DNA from 4 places in the Nonomuraea sp. NPDC005692 genome. Region 2 is predicted to be linked to each of the others. Evidence: riboswitches for the same ligand, from Rfam matches in the RefSeq annotation. Region 2 holds a riboswitch; each other region holds the start of a gene.
The links. A riboswitch is a leader RNA that binds a small molecule or an ion and turns the genes downstream of it on or off. The one in region 2 is predicted to bind cyclic di-AMP.
Positions count from the first base shown of each region.

Region 1 (3,385 bases), on a different contig from region 2:
CGGGGCCGACGTGGCGGGGGAGGTGGAGGCGGCCGGCAAGGACGTCACGCTGTTCCGTCCCGGCGACGAGGTGTACGCGATGTCGCTGGGGGGCGGCTTCGGCGAGTACGTCTGCCTGCGGCAGGGCGAGGTGGCGCCCAAGCCGGCGGGCCTGTCGTTCGAGCAGGCGGCGGCGGTGCCGATGGCGGCCAACACCGCGCTGATCGCGCTGCGCGACGAGGGACGCGTCCAGCCGGGCCAGAAGGTACTGGTCAACGGCGCGTCCGGCGGCGTGGGCACGTTCGCCGTGCAGCTCGCCAAGGCGCTGGGGGCGCAGGTCACGGGCGTGTGCAGCGGGCGCAACGCGGACCTGGTCCGCTCGCTCGGCGCGGACGACGTCATCGACCACACCAAGGAGGACTTCGCGGCGTCGGGGCGGCGCTTCGACCTCCTGCTCGACGTGGCGGGCGGTCGCCGGCTGGCGGACTGCCGCCGCGTGCTGACCAGGAAGGGCACGTACGTGCTGGTCGGCGGGCCGGCCGGCCGCTGGGTGCAGCCGGCCGGCCACATGTTCGCCGCGCTCGCGTCGGGGCCCTTCGTCCCGCAGCGGATCGTCAGGGCGGACGTGGTCCGCTGCGGGAGCAACAGGGCGAACCTGCTGACGTTGACCAGGCTGATCGAGCAGGGCGCGGTCACCCCGGTCATCGACAGGACCTTCCCGTTCGGCGAGCTCCCGGCGGCCGTCCGCTACCAGGAGGAGGGGCACGCCCCGGGGAAGGTCGTCGTCACAGGGTCGCGGTGAGCATGGCGGGGGCGGGGGCCTTCTGGAGCTGCTTGTAGTCGGCCCAGCGCTTGACGCCCTTGGGGTCGGGGCGTACCGCGCCGACGAAGGCCTGCCTGCGCCACTGCGACAGGCGTTCCTCCTTCACCACGTCGCCGGTGTGGGGGGAGTGGACCATATAGCCGGGCTTGGAGATCATGCCGACGTGGCCCAGGCCGCTGAAGAACACCAGGTCGCCTGGTTCGAGGTCCTTCCAGGCGATCTTCCTGGAGAAGGCGCCGTACTGCTCCGCGGCGGTTCTGGGGAGCTCGATGCCGGCGTCTTCGTAGGCCCGGAGCATGAGGCCCGAGCAGTCGTAGCCCCGTTCGCTGGCGCCACCCCACACGTACGGGGTGCCGCGCTTGTCCATGGCGTATTCGAGGGCGACCTTCCAGGCCGGTTTCGGCACGTGCCGTTCCTGGACCTGTTTCACCTGGGGGCCGGTGAGGGTGACGGAGGGGGCGGGGGCGGCCGGAGCGGCGGGAGCCGCGGGGGCGGCAGGCGCGAGACCTGCGGCGCCCGCTGCCACCGCCAAAAAGATGGCGATGCTAGACAGGGGACTGTCCTTCCACGTGGCCGACCGGGTTAGCTGACGGGCTCGGGCCTGGAAGTAGCCCTACGGCGGTGCTCCTCGGGGGGAGGCGCGGCCGATTCGCCCCGGGGGGAAAGGTGGGTCCCCGGCTCCACGCAGCGGCTGCGTGGATTAGGCTCGTCGGACTCTAACGAAACGGTCAAAAGGTCGCAATCCCCCCAAAACGGATTGTCCGGTTGTTGAGATGATGTGTTCGTCAGCCGAGACGAGCCGGTAAGGTACCGCCCATGGAGTCGCGTAACATCCGCCTGGCCGTCATCCCCGGGGATGGCATCGGCGCCGAGGTCGTAGCCGAAGGGCTCAAGGTCCTGGAGGCCGTGGGCACGAAGATCGAGCCCACCCACTACGACCTGGGCGCAGCCCGCTACCACCGCACGGGCGAGACACTGCCCGACGCGGTGCTCGAAGAGCTGCGCGGCTATGACGCGATCCTGCTCGGCGCCGTGGGCGACCCCAGCGTGCCGCCCGGCATCCTGGAGCGCGACCTGCTGCTCAAGCTCCGGTTCGAGTTCGACCACTACGTCAACCTGCGGCCGGTCAAGCTGTTCCCCGGCGTCGAGACCGCGCTGGCCGGCGCCTCGGCCGAGCACATCGACATGGTCGTCGTCCGCGAGGGCACCGAGGGCCTCTACGCGGGCACCGGCGGCGTCATGCGCCGCGGCACGCCGCACGAGATCGCCACCCAGGAGTCGCTGAACACCGCCCACGGCGTCGAGCGCGTCGTGCGTTACGCCTTCCAGAAGGCTCAGTCGCGGCCCCGCAAGAAGCTCACGCTCGTCCACAAGACGAACGTGCTCACCTACGCCGGCGACCTCTGGCAGCGCACGGTCAACCGCGTGGCCGCCGAGTTCCCCGACGTCACCACCGACTACAGCCACATCGACGCGGCCTCGATGTTCTTCGTCACCCAGCCCGAGCGCTTCGACGTGATCGTCACCGACAACCTGTTCGGCGACATCATCACCGACCTCGGCGCCGCGATCACCGGCGGCATCGGCCTGGCGGCCAGCGGCAACATCAACCCCGAGCGCACCTCGCCGAGCATGTTCGAGCCGGTGCACGGCAGCGCGCCCGACATCGCCGGTCAGGGCAAGGCCGACCCGACCGCCACCATCCTGTCCGTCGGCATGCTCCTCGACCACCTCGGCCTGCACGCCGAGGCCGCCAAGGTCGAGCAGGCCGTGGCCGCCGACATCGCCGAGCGGGTGACCGGCCGCGCCGGCCGCACGACCAGCGAGATCGGCGACGACATCGCCGCGCGAGTAGCCGGCTAGGACCGCCTAGCCCCGCACGCGCCTGGCGGTCCGGACGAGGACTGCCAGGCGCTTTTTGCGTTCACCGGATCGAACCACCCCCAACTGCCTCTTGCTATCCCAAATCGCGAGACACTAGGAAGTACGAATACTGCTCGCGGGCAGTAGCTACCAGAATCAGCTTGAAGTCGCAGATTCGTAGAGAGAAGGACCGCCGTCATGACCATCGCTCAGAAGCTCAGCTTCGACGTGCAGCATTCCGACCACGCTCGCACCGCGGCCGAGCGGGAGCAGGTACTGGCGAACCCCGGGTTCGGGCAGGTCTTCACCGACCACATGATCTCGATCGACTACACCGACGGCGAGGGATGGCACGACGCCAGGCTCATGCCGTACGGGCCGCTCTCGCTCGACCCCGCGACCTCGGTCTTCCACTATGCGCAGGAGCTGTTCGAGGGCCTGAAGGCGTACCGGCAGATCTCCGGCTCGATCGCGACCTTCCGTCCGTACGCGAACGCCGCCCGCTTCAACCGCTCGGCCGAGCGCATGGCCATGCCCGAGCTGCCGGAGGAGGCGTTCGTGGAGTCGCTGGAGCTGCTGGTCTCGGCCGACAAGGAGTGGGTGCCCACCACCGAGGGCCACAGCCTCTACCTGCGCCCGTTCATGTTCGCCACGCAGGCCGGGCTCGGCGTCAACTACCCGTCGAAGACCTACAAGTACATGGTGATCGCCTCGCCGGCG
Region 1 is NZ_JBEXYU010000010.1:145,967-149,351, reverse strand. Features, by position in the region: gene ABZ459_RS22470 (NAD(P)-dependent alcohol dehydrogenase) at 1-781, shown strand, start outside; gene ABZ459_RS22465 (C40 family peptidase) at 765-1,328, opposite strand; cyclic di-AMP (ydaO/yuaA leader) riboswitch at 1,359-1,519, opposite strand; gene ABZ459_RS22460 (3-isopropylmalate dehydrogenase) at 1,619-2,665, shown strand; gene ABZ459_RS22455 (branched-chain amino acid aminotransferase) at 2,864-3,385, shown strand, end outside.
Region 1: another riboswitch for cyclic di-AMP. It lies ahead of ABZ459_RS22465 (C40 family peptidase); the one in region 2 lies ahead of ABZ459_RS08885 (C40 family peptidase).

Region 2 (3,385 bases):
TCGGCGTCGTCGGCGTTCTCGGCGGCGGGGGCGTTCTCGGTGTCCTCGGCGAGGGGGGTGGTGGGGTCGCCGTTGCGCTTGCCGCGGCCCTTGCCCTTGCCCCCGCCCTTGCCTCCGCCTTTGCCGCCCTTGCCCTTGCCGCGGCCTTTGCCGCCCTTGCCCGGGTCGTCCGTGTGCTCGTCGGGGTTCTCGGGGCCCTTCCCGGAGCCGTCCGAGCCCTCGGCGGCGGGGGCGCCGGCGCGGGTCGCGTGGGGGCGGTCGTCGGGGGTGGGGGGCTGGGGGTGACGGGGGTCCTCGGTGTCGGGGTCGGCGTCCGCGTCGGGGCGGGCGTCCGGGTCGTCCGGGTCGTCGGGGTGTCCCGGGGATTCCGGGGGCTCGTTCGTGCCGGACGGCTCCGGCGGTCCACCGTCGCCGGGCCGGTCACCGCCGTCGTCCCTGACGGCCACACCGCCGCCGTGCGCCGCCGCGACCGCCGTGCCGGGCTCGTCGGCCCCTCCGGCGACCGCTCCGGCGGGCTCGTCCCCTTCCCGGGGCGGGTCGTTCCGCTCGCTCATCTGCCTCCCCTTCACGCGAGCTGCTCTCGTACGTACTCGCGCCACCGTGCCGCCAGCGTCTCGGCGGTGAGCCCCACGGAGGCGAGCGCCTGATCGACGCCGGCCACGCGGGCATCACGGTAGAGCCGTACCAGGGTCCCGTCACCGAACCGGTCTGCGAGGAAGCGACACGCCATCCAGGCCTCCTGGTACGCCCGCGCGAGCCGTCCGGGATCGGCGGCCGTGGGGGCGAAAGCCGCAGGTCCGGGCAACTCGCTCGGCAGCCGGCCGGCCCGTACGTCGGCGGCGAGTTCGGCGGCGGCCGTCCCGACGGGGAGCCCGGCGTCGCGGTAGGCCACGTAGTCGGCGAACCCCTCGTAGAGCCAGACGGGCAGCCGGTCGGTGCCCGCGGCGACGTGGGTGAGCTCATGGGTGAGGACGACGTCGCGTCCCGTGGGGGTGAGCCGCGCGAAGGAGCCCGGCACGATGATCACCCTGGCGCCGTCGGCCACCGCGGCCAGCCCGTCCAGCGGGCCCGTGCCCGCCAGCCCGGCCGCCTCGGCGTCGGAGTCCGGCACGACGACCAGCGCGCGTACCGGCCGGCCGAGCACCGCGGACACCCGCCGTCCGGCGAGGTCCGCCCGGCGGGCGAGGTCGGCGAGCACGCCGGGGTCGGCGCGGTGCCCCACGACCACGGACCGCGCGCCGCGGGCCACCTGACCGCCGTCGCCCCACAACCCGCGCGCCCCGGCGGGCAGGACGGCGGCGGGCGGCGCGTCGGCGACCACGAGAACCGCCGTCGACAGCAGCAGCACCGAAAGGAGCAGACGCGGACTGCGGAGGGACGGACGCACCTGCGAGGACACGGCCCGATGCTAGTCGGCCCAGGACGCTCCCGGCCCCTTCACGAGGCCGGCCCCTTCGCCAGACCGGTCCCTTCAGGAGGCCGGTCCCTTCACGAAGCCGGGCATGCGACAGGCCCCGGCCCGGACCGGGGATGGTCCGGGCGGGGCCCGTTGTCACGCGCCGGGACGCACCGCGCCGACGAACGACGACTTCCGCCATCCGCCCAGTTTGTCGATGCGCACCCGTTCGCCGGTCCGCGGCGAATGGACCATCTTGCCGTGGCCGACATACATGCCGACGTGGCCCAGCCCGTTGAAGAACATCAGGTCGCCCGGCTTGAGATTGCGCCAGGAGACCTTGCGCTTGATGCGGGCGAACTGGCTGTTCGTCACGCGCGGGAGTCGCACTCCGGCCTTCTTCCAGGCGTACTGGACGAGTCCGGAGCAGTCGAACGCACCAGGGCCCGTGGCCCCGTACCGGTACGGGTCGCCGACCTGATGCTTGGCGACGGCGACGGCCCTGCGGGCCTTCGACGCCTGCCGCGCGGCCTTCGCCGACTTGGCGGACCTGGCGGTCTTCGCCGACTTGGCCGACTTCGCAGTGGCCGCCTTGGCGGTGCTGGACACCGCGGTGAGCCTGGCGGCCGATTCGCTCACCGTCTGCGCCCCGGCCGGCACGGCATGGAGAGCCGCACCTCCGGCCGTCACGGTCATCGTGAGTGCGACGCCCCTCAGGGCAAGACGGGACAGACGGGGGTTATGCAGGGAGGTAGACAGGATTTCTCCTTGTGTCTTCCACGAACGCCTACCGGGTTAGCTGACGGATTCGGGCCTGGAAGTCGCCCTACGGCGCGATGACGCGCCGATTCACCCCTGATCCCGGGGGATTACGGGATCTTTGGGTCCCCGGCTCCGTGCCTCCTGGCTGCACGGACTCGGCAGGTCGCCGCCCGATGGTTGTCTCTGCATAGGGATATCGGCGGCGACCGATGGATTTTCATCTGGTCCGCATCGGGGGTTCCGATGTCGATCCGCGGTGCGCATGGCTTGCTGACCGCGACGCCAGAAACTACGCGGACGGGTCAAGATTTGGCAAAGGGAGACACCGGCTGTAAAGATCAGATAAAGGTGGGAGTAAAGGGGGAAATCCCTGCTCGAGCAGCGAGTTCCGTTACCGCTTTGTGACCCTTCTCACACTTCGCGGCACACCCGATTGTCAGGACCCTTTCGCCCCGTTTGTCCCTTTCGCCTCAGGGGTCGCGGACAGCCCGAAGCCGCCCGCGATTCCGGTCGCCGGGCGGTCAGGGGGCGGGTCAGGGGCGGATGGCTCCGACCAGGGGGCGGCGGTAGTCGGCGAGGCGGACGACCTTCACGACGTCCCCCGTCTGCGGCGCGTGGACGATCTTGCCTCCGCCCGCGTAGATGCTGACGTGCCCGAGCCCCTCGCTGAAGATGAGGTCCCCCGGCTGGAGGTCCTTGATGTCCACCTTCCGGCCGGCGCCCCAGGCCCACTGCTGCCACGTCGTACGCGGCAGTGTGACACCGGCCGCGCGCCAGGCGGCCTGTGTCAGCCCTGAGCAGTCGTAGCCGCGCGGGCCCGTGCCCCCGTAGATGTACGGCTTGCCGACCTGGGCGAAGGCGAACTGCAGGACGGCGGCCGCGCTGCCCGAGGCGGGACCGGTGTACTTGATGCCGGTGCTGTTGGGGTTGCCCGGGTTGTAGGCCCCCAGCTTGTCCAGGAGCTTCTTCTGCTGGCCGACCAGCTTCAGCACCTCGGCCCGCTCCCGCTGGACGGCGTCCCGCTCCTTGTCGGCGTCGGCCAGCGCGGTCTCGGCGTTGTCGCGCTCGGCCTTGAGGCCCTTGTTCTCGCGGTCGAAGGCGGCCAGCTTCTCCAGCCGCTCGCGCGAGAGCTGCCCGGCCATGGCCAGCCCGGCCAGCAGGTTCTCGGGGTTGTCGACCCCGACCATGCCGGGCAGGGAGGTGACGTCCCCGCCCATCTTGTACGAG
Region 2 is NZ_JBEXYU010000003.1:135,142-138,526, reverse strand. Features, by position in the region: gene ABZ459_RS08895 (M48 family metalloprotease) at 1-554, opposite strand, end outside; gene ABZ459_RS08890 (hypothetical protein) at 566-1,399, opposite strand; gene ABZ459_RS08885 (C40 family peptidase) at 1,553-2,035, opposite strand; cyclic di-AMP (ydaO/yuaA leader) riboswitch at 2,166-2,329, opposite strand; gene ABZ459_RS08880 (NlpC/P60 family protein) at 2,692-3,385, opposite strand, start outside.

Region 3 (3,385 bases), on a different contig from region 2:
TACTCCTCGGCCTTCGCACGCGGCAGGGTCATTCGATTGATCAGGAAAGCGGAAGCCTGGAGCTTCCCTTCTCACAGGAGCCTCGATGCCCTGCCACCTGTGGCATCGCCGCTCGTGACCTGCGTACGCGGCTCTGGAGGCGAGTCTCGACGTGTGGAAGCGCGCCGACCTCCACGCGATGCGGGCGAAGAGCGTCGACCTGACGTCGCTGTTCGTCGAGCTGGCCCAAGAGCACTGCGGCGACCTTCTGGACCTGGCCACTCCCCACATCCAGCCCTGGGCGGCAGCCCGGACTCCTACCGCCATCCGGCTGGTTCGGCCATTGTCGACGCGCTGGCGGACAACGGAGTCATGCCGACGCCTGGCCGCCGACATCCTGCGGTCCGGCTTCGCCAGCTTGTACGTGAGTTCGTGGACGTGCGGCGAGCCGCCGAAGCGCTCTCCGCCGTACTGCGCTGCTTCGAAGTATGAACCGGGCCGACACGGAAGTATGAACCGGGCCGACACGAGAGCGCCGGTCTCACAGCGTTGCTCCCGCGATACGCGAAAGTGGCGCAGGACCTCGCCTGCGCCACTTCCGTTGCCCTCACCATCGCAGCGGAGAGGACTCTTCGGCCTGCTGTCAGGCCTTGTACTGCGGGTAGCCGTACCCGACGACCTGGGACTTGGGTCGGATGCGCTGCTCAACCTTGCCGTTACCGGTGTTGCCCTCGATCGCGGTGATCGTGCCGTCGCCGTTGTCCTGCTTGACCAGGCCCACGTGGTCGATGCTCTCGACGGACTTGTCGTCCCAGGAGTAGAAGACGACGGCGCCCGGCTTGGCCTCGCTCCCCCAGCGCTTGTTGGCCTCGAACCACTTGGCATAGGTCACGGTGTAGGCGTCCCAGCCGACGGTGGACCGGGCACCGGCCTTCTCACCCACCCAAGAGACGAACATCGCGCACCAGGGAGCGTTGGCGTAGGACTGCAGGCTCCCGCCGTCGCGGGCCACGGTCTCCTTCGCCCGCGGCGAGGACATGTACCAGCTGTGGAACGGAGTGCCGCCGCCCGCGGCGTTCTCGGTCACGCCGACCTGCGACTCGGCGATCTTCAGCACCGACTGCGCGCTCACCTGCCCGGCGGTCTTCTGCTCGACGCTGTGCGAGGCGACGGTGTCGGAACGCGCGCCGGACGCCTGATCGGCGAAGACTGGGGCTCCGGCCAGAACCGCACCGGCAGCGACGCTCACTCCGAGGGCGAGACGGGAAAGAGTGGCGGGCGTCAGAACACGGGTGAAGGCGTTGATGGTCATGAAGGGGTATTGCTCCTTGCTTCCATTCCGCCTACCGGGTTAGCTGACGGGTTCGGGCGTGGAAGTGCCCTACGGATGCCCTCGCGGGAGGTGCACCGATTCACCCCAACAGAATGTGGGTCCCCGGTTCCGCGTGCTTCTCTGAGCGGATTCGGCGGCCACGCCGTTCTACGTGTTCACGCAGATCAGACGCGGTCTCGGCAATGGTCGGGACGTACTGTGGCGCGGATGCTCACCGGGCCTACGTCGTAACTGACATTGAAGGTATGTGAATGGCATAGAGCAGTACAAGTCAACTTGGGAGAAACGCTTCGAAAACGCCCACCAGACAGGCGTTTTACCCACCAATTCTTTACCTTGGCACGCCGTCTGACCGCGCCCGAGGTCAGGCGCCGGAGAGAAACGGACAAGAGACGAGCGCCCCAAGGGGCGTTACGGCCGGCGAGACGAGATGGACTCCCGGCACGCCCACGGCGACGAGTCAGACAGGCTCCCCGATAACTCGAACATCTATGTTCAAGTTATCGGAAGGAGAGGGGCACGTGGTACCGCGAGAAGCACTGAGAGAGGGACGAGCGTCGGCAACGGTCGGTTCGCTCGGGGATCCGCAGGGGGTACGTCTGCACCTGCATCGGACGAACCTCCCCGACGGCGTGGCACACCGGGCACAGCAGGCAGCTTCCGACCAGAAGGGGCAGCGCTTCGCCGATGCGGCCTTCCCTCTCCTGGCAGAGAGTCAGGACCGCCACCTGTCGGTCCGTCTCATCCAACGGCACAGAGCACGGTCGGCCAGAACGGTCACACCGGCCACCTCCGGCGACGGACTCACCGTTTCTCACGATGGGTCAGCGTCGCTCCCCGGCCTCTTCCCGGAGCCCCGTCATGCGTAGCGCCATGCCCCTGGGGGACGACACCATCGTCGTACTGCTGCTGGCAGGACTGATCTTCATGGCGGCCCTGGTGCTGGGCGTATGGAAATGCCTGCAGATGATCCGCTCGGAGCACCACAGGGCTCACCCCTATGTGGACATCGCGCATCGTGCCGCCTTGCTGTATTCGTTCGCGACCCTGCTGATCGCCGTCTTCGTCGAGCTGAGCGGCTGGCCGGCGGCAGTTGATCTCGTCGCGGCGGGAGTCGTCGTGGTGTTCTTCGTCGCGGCGATCGTGAGCTACGCCCTTCACGGCTGGCGCCGGGACACCAACAATCAGTTCCGCCATCCCGTCCGCGGCACAACGGCGTTCATGACGGCGCTCATCGTGGGCGAAATCGGCGGCTTCACTGTTCTGCTCGCCGGCTTCGTGCAAGCACAACTGCTCTGAACCTCGTCCACGAGGTCAGACGCCCGGACGCGGGCAAGCAACTGCGCTACCGCCAACTGCAGTGAGTCCGCCGCCTCACCCCGAAGCCGGGCTCCCACCCCAGGCGGCCAGCGCCGATTGGATGGACTTCGTGACCGTGTCTGCGGCATCGTCACGGGCCAGGCGTCCTTGGCGCACCTCGTTCGCCGCGCCGTGCAGGATGTAGTGGGTGAGGCTGACCAACCAGGTGGCGGGCAGGTCGGTACGGAAGACGCCTTGATCCTGGCCACGGTGGATGAGTTCAGCCATGCGCTGGGCGGGTTCAGCGTGCAGGTCCCGGATCCGCCCCGCGGGAAGGACTCCTTCGGCCGCGGCCAGCAGGGCCGCTGATTCGGCCACCAATTCCCAGCTGGACGCCAGCAGGCGGCCCATGGCTTCGCGCGCGTCGCCTGCCAGGTCGACGGAGGCCAGGAGCTCGTCACCGTCTCGCAGCGCCTCGACAAGTGCCGCCTCGATGAGGTCGGCCCGGGTCCGGAAATGTCCGTACAGGGTCATCCGCCCGACGCCGGCAGCCCGGGCGATGTCATCGGTGGTCGCATGCGGGTCCGAACGCATCAGTTCGCGGGCCGCGGACACGATGCGGGCGATGCTGCGCTCGGCGTCGACACGGCGCCTGGAGCGGGCAGGAGGTGCAGCCATGCCCCCAGCCTATCTCGTATGTCCATATACGGCTTATAGTGACCAGCAGAACTCGTATATGGACATACGAGATATCCGCTGGAGGATTTGATGACC
Region 3 is NZ_JBEXYU010000004.1:397,463-400,847, reverse strand. Features, by position in the region: gene ABZ459_RS12455 (CHAP domain-containing protein) at 623-1,291, opposite strand; cyclic di-AMP (ydaO/yuaA leader) riboswitch at 1,305-1,458, opposite strand; gene ABZ459_RS12450 (hypothetical protein) at 2,174-2,611, shown strand; gene ABZ459_RS12445 (TetR/AcrR family transcriptional regulator) at 2,687-3,289, opposite strand; gene ABZ459_RS12440 (MFS transporter) at 3,380-3,385, shown strand, end outside.
Region 3: another riboswitch for cyclic di-AMP. It lies ahead of ABZ459_RS12455 (CHAP domain-containing protein); the one in region 2 lies ahead of ABZ459_RS08885 (C40 family peptidase).

Region 4 (3,385 bases), on a different contig from region 2:
GCCTGGCCCGCCTGGGCCTCGACTACGTAGATCTTTTCCTGATCCACTGGCCGGCCCCGGAGCAGGACAGGTACGTGCAGGCCTGGCGGGCGCTGGAGAAGATCTACCGGGACGGCCGGGCCAAGGCCATCGGGGTCTCCAACTTCACCGTCGCCACCCTGACCCGGCTGATGGACGAGACCGACATCACGCCGTCGATCAACCAGATCGAGCTCCACCCGTACTTCCAGCAGCGCGAGATGCGGGCCTTCCACGAGGCCAACGGCATCCTGACCGAGGCGTGGAGCCCGCTCGGGCAGGGCAAGGGGCTGCTGGCCGACCCGGCGCTGCGCGTGCTGTCGGAGAAGTACGGCAAGACGCCCGCGCAGATCGTGCTCCGCTGGCACCTGCAGCTCGGCAACGTGGTGATCCCCAAGTCGGTCACGCCGTCGCGGATCGAGGAGAACATCGACGTGTTCGACTTCATCCTCGACACCGAGGACATGGCGGCCATCGGGGCGATGAACGCGGGGCGGCGGATCGGGCCCGACCCCGACTCGTTCAACCTGACCTGAGCGCTCTACGATCTCGGTCGTGCGAGATTTCACCTGGGGAATAGCGGCGACCGGCGGCATCGCGCGTACCGTGGGGGCGGCCATCGTGGCCGAGCCCGGCATGCGGGTGGCCGCCGTCGGCTCACGGAGCCCGCTCAGGGCGCGGGCGCTGGCCGACGAGCTGGGCGCGGAGTCGGCCTACGGCTCCTACGAGGCGCTGTGCGCCGATCCGGCCGTCGACGCGATCTACGTCGCCACGCCGCACGCCCAGCACCTGGAGGTGGCCGAGGCCGCCATCGCGGCGGGCAAGTCGGTGCTGTGCGAGAAGCCGCTGGCTGCCGACGTGGCCGACGCCGAGCGCATGGTGGCGCTGGCCCGCGCGGCCGGGGTCTTCCTCATGGAGGCCATGTGGATGCGCTTCAACCCGCTCATCCAGCAGGTGGCGGCCGATCCGCGCTTCGGTGAGATCCGGTCGGTGCGGGCCTCGTTCGGCTTCGCGCTGCCCTACGACCCCGCCCACCGGTTGTGGGCACCGGAGCTGGGCGGCGGGGCCCTGCTCGACCTGGGGATCTACCCGTTCGGGCTGGCCCAGCTGCTGCTCGGCATGCCCGCGGAGCTGCGCATGGCCGGCTCGCTGGCGCCCAGCGGCGTCGACGCCGAGGCCGGCGGGCTGCTGCTGTACCCGGACGGGCGGCGGGCCCTGGTGGACGTGTCGCTGCTGGCACATCACGCCAACGACGCGAGCGTGGTGGGCACGTCGATGCGGGCCGACATCCTGGCGCCGTTCTGGGCGCCGCGGCGGGTGCTGCTGTCCGGGCCGTCGATGGAGACGGAGGAGCTGGTGCTCGACCCGGCCGACAACGGTTACGCGGGTGAGCTGCGCGAGGTGCGCGCGGCCACGATCGAGGGCCGGACGGAGAGCGCGGTCATGCCGCTTGACGAATCCCTTGCCATGATGGGGCTTCTGGCCGAGGCGAGGGCCCAACTCTCCTAGCTGGACCTTTAGGCATTTGCCTTGCTCTTGCCCGATGTATTACCTTGTGGGGCATCTCGCGGCAGACGTCCGGTTTGTCCGGCTTTGTCCAACCATCGCAAGACATTTCACAGGATCGTCCTGTGACCGCTGAATCCGCCTCCGGGCGGAACCGGGGACCCACGTCCTTTGGGGTGAATCGGCACTTCGGTGCCGTAGGGCAGCTTCCACGTCCGAACCCGTCAGCTAACCCGGTAAGCGGCATGGAAGCAAGGAGTAATGCCCTCGATGGCCAAGCACCGTCCCATCCGTGCCCCGAAGATCAACTACGCCCACGCCGCGCTCGGCGCGGCCATCCTCGCCTCCGCCATCGGCGGCCACGCCACCGCCGCCGCCGCCGACAGCACCGGCCCCGCCGCCGCGACCGGCCACTCGGCCGTCGCGCCGCAGGCCGCCGCCCAGACCCGCAAGGCGGAGGAGACCCAGGTCAACGTCACCGCCGAGCAGGTCCTGGCCATGGCCAAGTCCCAGGTCGGCACCTCCGAGAACGCCTACGGCGGCGGCACCAAGTTCCAGAAGTGGTACGCCGACTCCAAGCGCGCCGCCGAGACCATCGCCCGCGACGGCGGCACCCGCGCGATGTACCTGAACGCGCCCTGGTGCTCGATCTTCGTCTCCTGGGTCGGCGAGCAGACCGGCGCCCGCCCGCAGGTCGGCTGGGACGCCTGGACCGTGGCCCACGCCAAGTGGTTCGCCGCCAACGACCGCTGGGGCGCCGAGGCCAAGCCCGGCGCGGTGGTCTTCTTCTCCTGGGGCGGCAGCAAGAGCCTGGACTCCATCCAGCACGTCGGCTTCGTCGTCAAGGACAACCACGACGGCACGATCTCCACGATCGAGGGCAACACCGGCAACGGCAAGGTCGAGGAGCGCGTCCGTCCGAAGTCGCAGGTCGTCGGCTACGGATACCCCCAGTACGCGAGCTGACCTCCCCCGCTCCGAGCGCGCGTCCCGCACGAGGGACGCGCGCTCGCCGCGTCTCAGGGCCGGACCGCCACCAGCGAGTAGAGGATCGGCAGGTGCGAGTCCCCGAACGGGAACCGGTACCGGCCGTCCGCGCCCTCGGCCAGCAGGCCGCGCGGGTCGATGTCGGTCTCGACGTGCTCGCCCAGCTCGGCCACCGTGAGCCCGGCCCGCGCCGCCGCCGTGACGATCTCGCCCACCGAGTACGGGTACTCGACCGCCTCGTGGGCCTCGGTCACCACTCCGGCGTCGGCGTACGTGCCGGTCACCGTCTCCCGGTGGGCCTGGCCGCCGCCGTAGGGCCAGTCGGCCACCAGCGGGTCGAGCGAGGCCACCGTCTGGTAGGCCGGATGCAGGTCGACCAGCACCAGCCGCCCGCCGGGCCGCAGCGCCATGGCCGCGCCGCGCATCCAGGCGCCCAGGTCGCCGATCCAGCACAACACGCCGTACGTGGCCACCGCCACGTCGAAGCCGCCGGCCAGCGACTCCGGCAGCCGCTGCGTGTCGGCCTCCACGAACGTGGCCGCCAGCCCGGCCCTGGCCGCCAGGTCTCGGGCGCGCGCGACCGCCACCGGGGAGAAGTCAACGCCGGTCACCCGCGCTCCGAGGCGTGCCCAGCTCAGCGTGTCCAGGCCGAAGTGGCACTGCAGGTGGAGCAGGTCCCGGCCGGCGACGTCGCCGGCCAGGCGGCGTTCGAGCGCGTAGAGGGTCTGCCGGCCGGCGAGGAAGGCGTCGACGTCGTAGAACCGGTCGGCCGAGGTGGAGCCGTGGACGCGGGCGCGCTCGTCCCAGAGGGCCCGGTTGGGGACGGGGGCGTCTTGTGCGGGTCGGGGCATGGGGCGAGGATGGCACATCGGCC
Region 4 is NZ_JBEXYU010000004.1:280,444-283,828, reverse strand. Features, by position in the region: gene ABZ459_RS11955 (aldo/keto reductase) at 1-554, shown strand, start outside; gene ABZ459_RS11950 (Gfo/Idh/MocA family oxidoreductase) at 574-1,527, shown strand; cyclic di-AMP (ydaO/yuaA leader) riboswitch at 1,645-1,782, shown strand; gene ABZ459_RS11945 (CHAP domain-containing protein) at 1,795-2,490, shown strand; gene ABZ459_RS11940 (methyltransferase) at 2,544-3,362, opposite strand.
Region 4: another riboswitch for cyclic di-AMP. It lies ahead of ABZ459_RS11945 (CHAP domain-containing protein); the one in region 2 lies ahead of ABZ459_RS08885 (C40 family peptidase).